2 regions of the Blautia sp. MSK17_66 genome follow, and region 2 is predicted to be linked to the other one. Evidence: predicted binding sites of a transcription regulator. Region 2 holds the regulator's gene; the other holds the start of a gene.
What was found. The regulator HrcA, encoded in region 2, represses chaperone genes, less so after heat shock. The targets are predictions, from matches to a motif close to TGTTAGCACTCNNNNNNNNNGAGTGCTAACA.

Region 1 (5,950 bases), on a different contig from region 2:
GATTCAGAAGCAATGCAAGAATGATTGGAACCGGAAATCCCCACAGTAATCCATAGATACTCAATTTCAACGTATTCATCAGATAGTTCATGAAATCTGGTGAAGATAAGAATCGTCTGAAATACTCAAGCCCTACCCAGGGACTACCAAGAACTCCTTTTATTACATTGTAATCTTCAAAAGCAATCAGAAGACCTCCCATCGGGAGATACTTAAAAATAATTGTCAGTAAAAGTCCTGGCACCAGGAAAAAAAGATATAACTGCCAGTTTTTCTTCACATAAGTCATCTTCTCTCTCCACGTTCGCTTGCTTACGGACTTTGCTTGATTTTGCATTCTTTTCATGCACTTCTTCCTCCATTCCATTGATTTTATGAGAACCGGTTACGTAATCAGTTATTTTATCGTTGCGTTTTTCCATCAAAATTGCTATACTGAAAAATATTATTAACCGTCAGCCATCATATTGAAGGAGATTCAACTTTTATGAGTAAAAAGAAACAGGTAACTTTTGCAGATATTGCGGAATACACCAATTTTTCAAAAACTACAATATCAAGATACTTCAATCATCCTGATTCTCTTACATTAGAAAACCAGGAAAAGATTTCACAGGCTCTTGACACACTTGGATATAAAAAGAATAAGCTGGCAAAAGTTCTGGCAAATGGAAAAAGTGAATTTATTGGAATCATTGTTCCGAATCTTTACCTGCACTATTATTCTGAGATGCTGACACAACTCCTTTCCAGCTACCGTGATTATCATTATAAGTTTCTTGTTTTCGTCAGCGAACATGGCGCAGAAGAAGAACAACAGTATATTGAAGAACTTCTGTCTTATCAGATTGAAGGACTGATTGTTTTAAGTCACACTCTTCCATCTGAGAAACTCGCTTCCTACCAGATTCCTGTCATCGCAATTGAACGCGAAGCAGAGCATATCAGCAGCGTCAATACTGACAACTATATGGGAGCACTTCAGGCTACTTCTCTGTTGATTCGAGATAAATGTGATATATTAATTCACATAAATGTCAATGTGAATAAATCCGCCCCGGCTTATGACCGAATCCGGGCCTTTCAGGCAACTTGTGAAGAATATCATGTGCCATATGATATAGATTTGAGTGTAAAAGGTGATTCTTATCATGAGCTTTTAGATGTAATCCGAGAGATTTTCAATAAGATAGAATCAAAATACCCCGATCAAAAAAAAGGTATCTTTCTTGCGAACGATACCTATGCTAATATGTTTCTTAATTTAATTTTCCAAAAATACGGGACATTTCCTTCCACTTACGAGATTGTTGGATTTGACAATTCTCCGATTGCCAGCGAGGCAATCCTTCCGATCACAACCATCGGACAGCAGATCGATGTGATTGCAAAAACTGCCATGGATCTTCTGGTCCAGCAGATGGAGGAACAGAAAAAGCGTGTTCCCAAACCATTGGGTGAACCCATCCATAAACAGATTACACCTATATTAATTCGCCGCAATACAACAGAATAATTTATTTCTCATGTAAAAAAGGCCGGGATCCTTTCGGATCCCGGCTATATATGGGGGGAGAATAAGCAATGGAAGTTAACCTTCGATTGCGATGTAACCATCTTTTTCTTCAACGGCTTTCGGTGCTTTCTTCGGAACAGAAAGTTTCAGAATACCGTCTTCATATTTCGCATGGATATCTTCTTCACTGACTGCATCACCAACATAGAAACTTCTACTTAAAGTACCAGCATAACGTTCACGTCTGATGTAGTTGCCCTTCTTATCCTGTTCATCTTTATCAAGACCTTTGGCTGCTGACAGTGTCAGATAACCATCCTTCAGCTGAACCTTGATCTCGTCTTTCTTAAATCCCGGAAGATCCACATCCAGTTCATAACTGCCATCAGTTTCACGGATATCCGTTTTCATCATGTTCTGCGCATGTTTACCATAAAGCGGATTCTTCTTGCCCCAGAACTCATCTTTAAACGGGAAGTCCATCCAGTCATCATCAAATAAGTTTTCTCCAAAAATACTAGGCATCAACATAAGTCATCGCTCCTTTTCATGACAAACAAATCTATTTTTAAGTCTTTCGACTGTTACTTACTAATCTATTTTAAGGATACCGCCCGAAGTCTCCGGGCAGTATCACGAGTCTTTAACGATCATACATTACCTGACGGAAATGAATCAACTTCTCAATCATTCAATGGTGATATATTTCGGATCGTTGGAAACCGGTTTTGCTTCTTTCTTCGGAACAAACAGTTTCAGGATACCGTGTTTATACTCGCCCTTGATGTCTTCCTGTGTAACATCTTCACCTACATAGAAGCTTCTCTCGCAGGCTCCTGCGTAACGTTCACGTCTGATGTAACGTCCTGTCTTCTTGTCATCCTCTTCCTCATCAAGGCCTTTAGCTGCACTGACTGTCAGATAACCATCTTTCAGTGCTACCTTAACTTCATCTTTCTTGAATCCAGGAACATCAATTACAAGTTCATAACCTTCCTTGGTTTCTTTAATATCGGTCTTCAGAAGATTCTGTGCTCTGTGTCCGTACAGCTTCTTCTCTGCTTTCTTCTCATCTTTATCATCGTAATAGAACGGTGTAAAGAAATCATCAAATAAGTTTTCTCCAAAAATACTAGGCATTAACATAAGTCATCTCTCCCTTTTCTTTTATGATCTATCTTGAAATAAGTTTTAAGTTCTGAACTCGGTTGGTATGAAGGATATTCAGAAGATTTTCTTTCAATCTTTTTATCTCATATCCCTCTTCCTTTGTTCTAGTTGTAATATAACACTTATTATTAGCACTGTCAAGAGGTGAGTGCTAATTTTTTGTGAAGAATTTGTGAACGCTACAAGCCATGCAAAATGGTGAAAAAAGACGCCCTGCTAGTTTACTTGCAAAGGCATCTTTTTTTGCTATTTTATAGGGCGACAGCCCTACAGCGAGGGAACTCTTTCCCGAGCTGTGCATGGCGTAACATTCTCTTTCGCACTCGATTTTCTTGGTTTGACCACATTTTTACGACAAATTCTTGGAAAAATATATTTGTCTGATTTTCTTACTACTCCTCATCTCTTTTATTATTAGATTTCAGGCATACTTGCTAATTTCTTCTATTCAGCCTTCCCCTCTGGGAAAATAATTTTAAACACAAAGAAAAAAATCACCATGGAAACTCCACCTGTGATAATTGTCACAAGCATGTTATAGACTGCCGGTGCCACATATGCAGCTGCAACTGGCATCCATAGATTATTAAATCCATTACAAATCAGTGAAATTACCACCCATGCAACAAAATACCAGATTGCCTGATATACAGGATTTCCATGGCTTTTAAAAGTAATATTTCTCTGAAGCGGAAAATTGATACACTGTGCAAGAAATGACCCCAATTCATAACTGATAAAATAGCCAAGTCCACCACCGATCAGTATATTTCCCGTTGCATCACGCAATACATTATACCCCAGCAAACTCCATGTAAATTTTACTCCAAACAGATTTATGGAAACCTTTGGCCACATAAATTCTGTACCAGCCAGACCAATTCCCAAAATCCCTGGTAAAAATGTAAATACAAGATACTGGAATACTGTCACGCCCATACTGAATATAACAAAATAGAATATCTGATAAAGCCATTTTGCAATAGCAGAATGTTTCTCTTCAAAACATTTCCATATATTTTTTATATGATTCATCTGCACTTCCCTCCGGCTCCTTTTAATAATTTTTCATATTTCTTATTATTTCTTCTGTTTCTGAAATATCCGCCAATTACTTTTTTTACTCCACGCATAAAGTGTCCATTCACAGCATCGACAATTCCATATACCATTTCCATACTGACTGCCCCGCCGGTCATCTTGGCAATACCTCTAAATGGCATGTTGTAAATAAAAAGAATATTCAGATCCGGCTTTCCCTGTGCCTCACTCTTCTTTTTCATTTTTGTGAGACATCTATATATCAGTCTCGCAAGTCGGCTTTTTGCATAATACATCTGACAAATTGCATCATTGATTTCCAGATTTCCACTCCATCTTCTGTCCGGTATCTCATGGCCAAGAAGTTCACGAAATTCCTCATCTGATATTTTCTGCACGATTCCTGTATAATAGTAAGGCATTTTTGCCGGATTATACGGATATCCTTTACTATTTCCTGTTCTCTCAGTCATACCTGTTAAACGAATATCTGCAACACTGGCTCCTACCATAATCTGATAAGTTCCTGTTTCTATTTCCCACTGTCCCGTTTTTATATTCCAATAACGGAATGTCTTATCATCAAACGAAATCCTGAGCTGTCTGCTTTCTCCTGCCTTTAGATAAACTTTTGCAAAACCTTTCAGTTCTTTTTCCGGTCGGAACACGATTGCATTAGGAAGTCCTACATACATCTGAACAACCTCAGCTCCGTCTCTGTCACCTGTATTGGTAACCGAAACTTTGATTCCATCCTCTTCTATGATAAGATCAGAATATGTAAATTCCGTATAGGAAAGCCCAAAGCCAAATGGATATTGCACCCGGACTTTTGAAGTATCATAATAGCGATATCCCACATAAACACTCTCGCGGTATTCCGATGTTTTCTCATTACTTGGATAATATCGGAATGCCGGTGTCTGTTCATAAGATATGGGATATGTTTCTGCCAGTCTTCCTGATGGATTCACTTTTCCGGTCAGAATATCCAATGTTGCAGAAGCACCTGCCTGTCCATTCAGATAGCCATGCAAAATCGCTTTGCAGCAGGTGTACCATGGCATTTCTATCGCAGATCCTGCACTCAGTATTCCAATAATATTTTCATTCACTTTGCTGATATCCTGCAAAAGATCTATCTGATCCTGCGGAATACGCATATGGGTTCTGTCCAGTCCTTCTGATTCACTGATCTCATCAAGACCAAAGCAGAAAATCACAATATCCGCGTTCATAGATAAATTTAATGCAAACTTTCTATCATTCTCATCTACATCTCCATTTCTCTGATAGCCTCTTGTCATTCCCAGAATATTCAGATCATATTGTTGCAAAATTGATGACATATCTTCTACTTTTGTTGGATTGACCATAGAAGATCCTGCCCCCTGATATCTGGGTGAAAAAGCAAAATCTCCAATAACAGCGATGGATTTTTTTGTATCCAGCGGAAGAATCTGTTTTTCATTTTTCAGAAGAATCATGCTTTCTGCTGCTGCTTTCCTTGCCAGTTGATGATGTGCGTTTTTGTCAAAGTTTTTATCTGAAAGCTTCTTCCCTGATGTCAGTTCCAGCACTGCATCCACCAGTTCTCCAACTCTTTCATCCAAATCCGCTTCCTTCAGCTTTCCATTTCGGACAGCAGCAATCACTTCTCTTGCAGAATCATACCCACAGGACGGCATCTCCAGATTTGAGCCGGCAGCAACACCTTTCACATGGTCATTGCTTCCGCCCCAGTCTGTTACTACAATTCCATCAAATCCCCAGTCTTTGCGCAAGATGTCTGTCAAAAGATGTTTGTCCTCATTAGCATAAATCCCATTAATCTGGTTGTAACTGCTCATGATTGCTTTTGCGTGTCCTTCTTTAACAGCTATCTCAAAACCGGTCAGGTATATTTCTCTTAATGTCCGTTCGTCAACAACTGCGTCCATTGCCATTCTCCTAAGTTCCTGACTGTTAACCGCCAGATGCTTCGGGCAGGCATAAACGCCTTTACTCTGTATTCCACGAATATATGACGCTGCCATCTTCCCGGAAAGATATGGATCTTCTGAAAAATATTCAAAATTTCTTCCACATAATGGGCTTCTTTTAATATTTAATCCCGGACCAAGCAGGATATTTACATCCATACTTGCTGCTTCTTCTCCAAGAGCCTGTCCGATCTCTTCCCCCAGATCCTGATTCCAGCTGTTTGCTATCGTCGCTGCTGTG
Region 2 (5,950 bases):
TTTATGATTATTTAATCTGTTTCTCAGTAACTTTTAGACCTCTTTGTAGTCAGCGTCCACAACATCATCATTGTAGCCTGCTTCATTTCCACCCTGAGCTGCACCTGCTCCCGGGTTCGGGCCAGCCTGGCCGCCTGCCTGCTGTGTCTGCTCATACATTTTAGCGAAAAGTTTCTGAGCACTTTCCATCATTTTTTCCTGAGCTGCTTTGATGTCTGCGATCTGAGCATCTGTCAGTTCTGCGTTTGCAGTCTGAGCAAGGAGATCCTTCAGTGCATTCAAGTCTGTCTCAACAGCTGCTTTGTCGTTAGCATCGATCTTGTCGCCTGCTTCTTTGAGTGCATTCTCAACCTGGAATACCATGGAGTCTGCATTGTTTCTTGTATCGATTCCCTCTTTACGTTTCTTATCCTGAGCTTCAAACTCAGCAGCTTCTTTGACTGCCTTGTCGATCTCGGAGTCAGACATGTTGGAACCAGCTGTGATTGTGATGTGCTGCTCTTTACCTGTTCCAAGGTCTTTTGCAGAAACATTTACAATACCGTTGGCATCAATATCAAATGTAACCTCAATCTGCGGAACACCACGACGTGCTGGCGGGATTCCATCCAGACGGAACTGTCCGAGAGATTTGTTGTCTTTTGCGAACTGACGCTCACCCTGTACTACGTTGATATCTACTGCTGTCTGGTTATCTGCTGCTGTAGAGAAGATCTGGCTCTTCTTGGTCGGGATTGTTGTATTTCTCTCGATCAGACGAGTTGCGATACCACCCATTGTCTCGATGGACAGTGACAGCGGAGTAACATCCAGAAGAAGGATATCACCGGCACCTGCATCACCTGCAAGTTTACCACCCTGTACGGAAGCACCAAGTGCAACACATTCATCCGGGTTCAGAGATTTGCTTGGCTCTTTGCCTGTCAGCTGTTTTACCTTATCCTGTACAGCTGGGATACGTGTGGATCCACCTACCAGAAGTACCTGGCCAAGTTCGGAAGCTGTGATACCTGCGTCAGACAGTGCACGGCGAACCGGCTCAGCTGTTTTTTCTACCAGGTCATGTGTCAGCTCATCAAATTTAGCTCTTGTAAGGTTCATATCGAAATGCTTCGGTCCCTCTGCTGTTGCAGTGATGAACGGAAGGTTGATGTTTGTTGTTGTTGCGGAAGAAAGTTCTTTTTTGGCTTTCTCTGCTGCTTCTTTCAGTCTCTGAAGAGCCATCTTGTCTGCGCTTAAGTCTACGCCCTCAGCTTTCTTGAATTCTTCGATCATCCAATCTGTAACCTTCTGGTCAAAGTCATCACCACCAAGACGGTTGTTACCTGCTGTGGAAAGAACCTCGATAACTCCATCACCGATCTCGATAACAGATACGTCGAAGGTACCACCACCTAAGTCGTAAACCATGATCTTCTGCTCTTTCTCGTTGTCAAGACCATAAGCAAGAGCTGCTGCTGTAGGCTCGTTAATGATACGTTTTACATCAAGACCTGCGATCTTACCGGCATCCTTGGTTGCCTGACGCTGAGCATCGTTGAAGTAAGCCGGAACTGTGATAACAGCCTCTGTTACGCTCTCTCCAAGATATCCTTCTGCGTCTTTTTTCAGTTTCTGAAGAATCATTGCGGAGATTTCCTGCGGAGAGTATTTCTTATCATCGATTGTTACACGATAATCTGTACCCATCTCTCTCTTGATGGAGGAAATTGTTCTGTCTGCGTTTGTTACTGCCTGACGTTTTGCAGGCTCACCAACGAGACGTTCTCCTGTTTTTGTGAAAGCAACTACAGACGGTGTAGTTCTTGCGCCTTCTGTATTAGCGATAACGGTCGGCTGTCCACCTTCCATTACGGCTACACAACTGTTTGTTGTACCTAAGTCAATACCAATGATTTTTCCCATGATAATATTCCTCCTGAATTTATTCTAAGATTTAAGACTATTAAATATTTCAATTTTTCCTTCCAGAATCAAGATGCTCAACGCATCTTTCGTGCTGCGCACTTACGATTCTGTCAGGATCGTGCCAGAAAAAGTAAATGTCTGCTTCGCAGCCGCTTCCTTTTTCTTTGGGCACGATCAGTTTGCGACTTTGACCATGCTGTGGCGAACTACGAATCCCTTGTAGGTGTAACCCTTCTGGAGTTCCTCTACAATGATGTTCTCGCCAACAGATTCATCCTCCACATGCATCACTGCATTATGGAAATCCGGGTTGAATTCCTTGCCGACAGCTTCGATCGGTTCTACTCCCATGCCTTCCATCGTAGTGATAAGCTGTTTGTAGATCTTCTGCATGCCATCTGCAAACGGATCACCTTCCGGAGCCTGTGCAAGACCTCTTTCGAAGTTATCCACAACCGGAAGCATCTTCTCGATGATGTCCTTCGCACCGATCACATACATACTGGATTTCTCCTTCTCTGTACGTTTACGGAAGTTGTCAAACTCAGCCATGCTTCGCTTCAGTCTGTCTGTCAGTTCTTCAACCTGCTGCTCTAATTTATTGTCCTTTTTCTTCTTGCCGAAGAAAGATGTTTTGGATTTTGTTTCTTTATCGTCATCTGCCTGGGCAGTTTCCTCCGCCTGTGCGTCCTGTCCTGCCGTTGCTTCCGGCGATTCTTCTGTCGGCTCGTTCACAGTTTCTGTTTCCGGAATATCCTTCTCTGTTTCTTCCTGCTCATTTGCCGCATTTTTATTTACTTCTGACACTTTTTTTTACCGCCTTTCTGCTCTGGCTTCTAGCCGTCTTCATTGCTTTTATTTTTGGTGAAAACCTGATCAAGTTCTACCTTGAGGGTCTTCAGACTGTTTACCACATTCTCATAATCCATTCGTTTCGGACCTACAATACCGATCGTTCCATGCATTCCTTCGCCCAGCTCATAGGTTGCAGTCACAACACTGCAGTCCTTCATAGTCGAGATCGGAAGTTCATCTCCGATATACACCTGAACTCCGGTACTGTCATCTGCCATACGCTCCTTGACTAGATCCACCAGCTGTTGTTTCTCTTCAAATGTGGAGATCAGGCCGGTCGCCTTCGTCGTATCGGATAACTCCGGATACTTAAAGAAGTTCGTGGCTCCTGACGTATAGATTTCCATATCGTCTTCATCAACATGAATCGTAGCTGCAACTGCATCCAGCACTCTTGCCACCAGTCCGCTGTGAATGCCTGCCTGTTCTTTCAATCTGGCGATCATGCCAAGGTTGATATCCTGGATCGGCAGTCCGTTCAGATTGGTATTCAGAAGCAGGTTCAGCTTCAGGATCGTCTCATCGTCCATCTCTTCATCCAGATCGATGATCTGATTTCGGATGACATTGCCTTCGCATACAACAACTGCTACCAGCTGCAATTCATTGACACGGGATAACTGAATAAATTTCAGCTTGCTTCCGCTGTACTGAGGAACGGAAATCATCGTCGCGTAATTGGTGTTGGAAGCAAGAACACGTGCTACTTTCTTAAGCACCTTATCCATCTTGTCAGTCTTCTCAATCATCAGATTACGGAGTTCCTCGATCTCATCCTCCTTCTCGCGCATCAGCTCATCCACATAAAGCCTGTAGCCCTTATCGGAAGGTATTCTTCCTGCCGATGTATGTGGCTGAACAATATATCCCATCTCTGTCAGATCAGACATCTCATTCCGGATTGTTGCTGAGCTGACATTCAGATCCTTATCCTTGGAAATCGTCCTGGATCCTACCGGTTCGCCTGTCTCCATGTATGTTCTGATGATCGCCTTGAGAATTCGTTTCTTACGATCTGTCAGTTGTTCATCCATGTTCCCAGCTCCTTTCCGTTTAGTCTGTTAGCACTCATCATTAAGGAGTGCTAACATCTATAGTGTTAAGATAGCACTGTCGTAATTATTTGTCAACAGATAATTACGAATTTTTTGAAAAAAACACAAAAATCACAGTTCAGACACAGATTAAGGAAATCTGACATTTCTCGACCTTCCCCATCTGATATCTTTCCTGTGATTTTTAATTTTTGTTCTGTTCTGTACAATTACAGGCCGCTTCTGCGGATGGACTCTACCACTTCTCTGATCTTCTCCGGCGGAAGCACCAGAGCGAAACGTACATAGCCCTCTCCATGAGGTCCAAAACTTGCTCCCGGTGTCACGATCACACCGGCTTTTTCCATCAGTTCCATGCAGAACGCCATACTGTCCGTCCGTCCTTTCGGGATTTTGGCCCAGACAAACATCGTTCCCTTGCCATTCGGGAGTTCCCATCCGATCTCTCTGAGTCCATTGCAGAGGGCATCTCTTCTCTCCTGATACATCTGGCACTGCTCCCTGACGCTCTCGAGCGGTCCTTTCAGTGCAGCGATCGCGGCTTTCTGAATAGGAAGGAACATTCCAAAATCAATCTGGCTTCTAAGTTTACGAAGTGCGGCAATCACATCCGGACGGCCCACCAAAAAACTGATCCTTGCTCCGGTCACATTGAAGGACTTGGAAAGACTGAAGAACTCCACTCCGATTTCCTTCGCACCTTCTGTTGCCAGAAAACTTCCCCCATGCGCCCCATCAAAGATAATATCGCTGTAGGCATTGTCATGGATGATCAGAATGTCATACTTTCTGGCAAATGCCACGATTTCTTCATAAAGTCCCGGCGTGGCGATACTTCCTACCGGGTTGGACGGAAGAGAAACTACCATATATTTGGCCTTTTTTGCAACTTCTTCCGGGATATCCTTTACATATGGAAGAAAATCATGCTCTGCCACCAGTGGATAATAGTATGGTATTGCTCCTGCCATCAGGCTTCCCGCTGCAAATACCGGATAACACGGATCCGGAAGAAGAACGACATCCCCTTCATCACAGAGTGCCATTCCCAGATGTCCCATGCCTTCCTGGCTTCCGTAAACGGTCATGACCATATCCGGTGTCAGCTCAACATCAAATCGTTTCTTATAATACTCACAGACTGCTTCCAGAAGCTCCGGAAGGTCTCTGAGGCTGTATTTCCAGTTGTTATCATCCATGGCAGCTTCTGCCAGGGCCTTCTTGATGTGTTCCGGCGTCTTAAAATCCGGTGTTCCCACACTCATATTATAAATTTTCATACCCTGCTGCTCCAGCTCCATCCGTCTGTTGTTCAGGGCCGCAAAGATTTCCTCTCCAAATCTGTCTAATCTTTTGGAAAACTGCATATCGACTCCCTCTTTCTACATAATGGTTTTATTTTATCACTCTCTCCATTACTGTACAAGAGTAAAGTGTAAATATTTTGCAGTTACATCACTGTTCTGCGATGCCGGACTTTAGGATCTTGTTATATATATATCAAGATGCCGGATTCTCCTTACGCTTCCAGTTCTTCCAGATTTTTCTTCAGTTCGATCATCTTGTCTCTGAGCTCTGCTGCCTGTTCAAAGTTCAGGTTCGCCGCCGCCTCACGCATCTGTTTCTCAACCTTCGTGATCAGCTTCATGAGTTCCTTACGGTTCATGGACTCCGGATCCTTTTTCAGCTTATCCTCTGTCTCAGCAACCGCTTTAGAAACCGTGATCAGGTCACGGACTGCCTTTCTGATCGTAGTAGGTGTGATTCCATGTTCTTTGTTGTATGCTTCCTGAATACTTCTTCTTCGTTCTGTTTCCTGAATCGCATTTCTCATGGAATCCGTCATCACATCGGCATACATGATAACATGGCCTTCGCTGTTTCGGGCTGCCCGTCCGATCGTCTGGATCAGCGAAACCTCTGAACGGAGAAATCCCTCCTTATCCGCATCAAGGATGGCAACCAGCGTGATCTCCGGAATATCCAGACCCTCTCGCAAAAGATTGATTCCAACCAGCACATCAAACACATCCAGACGCATATCACGGATAATTTCTGCCCGCTCCAGTGTATCAATATCCGAATGCAGATATCTGACCCGGATTCCCACATCCTTCATGTATTCTGTCAGA

Region 1: LIR34_RS00245 (Hsp20/alpha crystallin family protein) is a predicted target of HrcA. The motif match lies at 2,813-2,843, and genes of this name have one in related genera.

The regions. Positions count from the first base shown of each region.
Region 1 is NZ_JAJBNQ010000001.1:52,496-58,445, forward strand. Features, by position in the region: gene LIR34_RS00230 (ABC transporter permease) at 1-346, opposite strand, end outside; gene LIR34_RS00235 (LacI family DNA-binding transcriptional regulator) at 488-1,516, shown strand; gene LIR34_RS00240 (Hsp20/alpha crystallin family protein) at 1,592-2,047, opposite strand; gene LIR34_RS00245 (Hsp20/alpha crystallin family protein) at 2,204-2,662, opposite strand; gene LIR34_RS00250 (hypothetical protein) at 3,131-3,721, opposite strand; gene LIR34_RS00255 (glycoside hydrolase family 3 C-terminal domain-containing protein) at 3,718-5,950, opposite strand, start outside.
Region 2 is NZ_JAJBNQ010000013.1:29,859-35,808, reverse strand. Features, by position in the region: gene dnaK (molecular chaperone DnaK) at 34-1,905, opposite strand; gene grpE (nucleotide exchange factor GrpE) at 2,083-2,715, opposite strand; gene hrcA (heat-inducible transcriptional repressor HrcA) at 2,745-3,797, opposite strand; gene LIR34_RS08330 (pyridoxal phosphate-dependent aminotransferase) at 4,028-5,185, opposite strand; gene uvrB (excinuclease ABC subunit UvrB) at 5,338-5,950, opposite strand, start outside.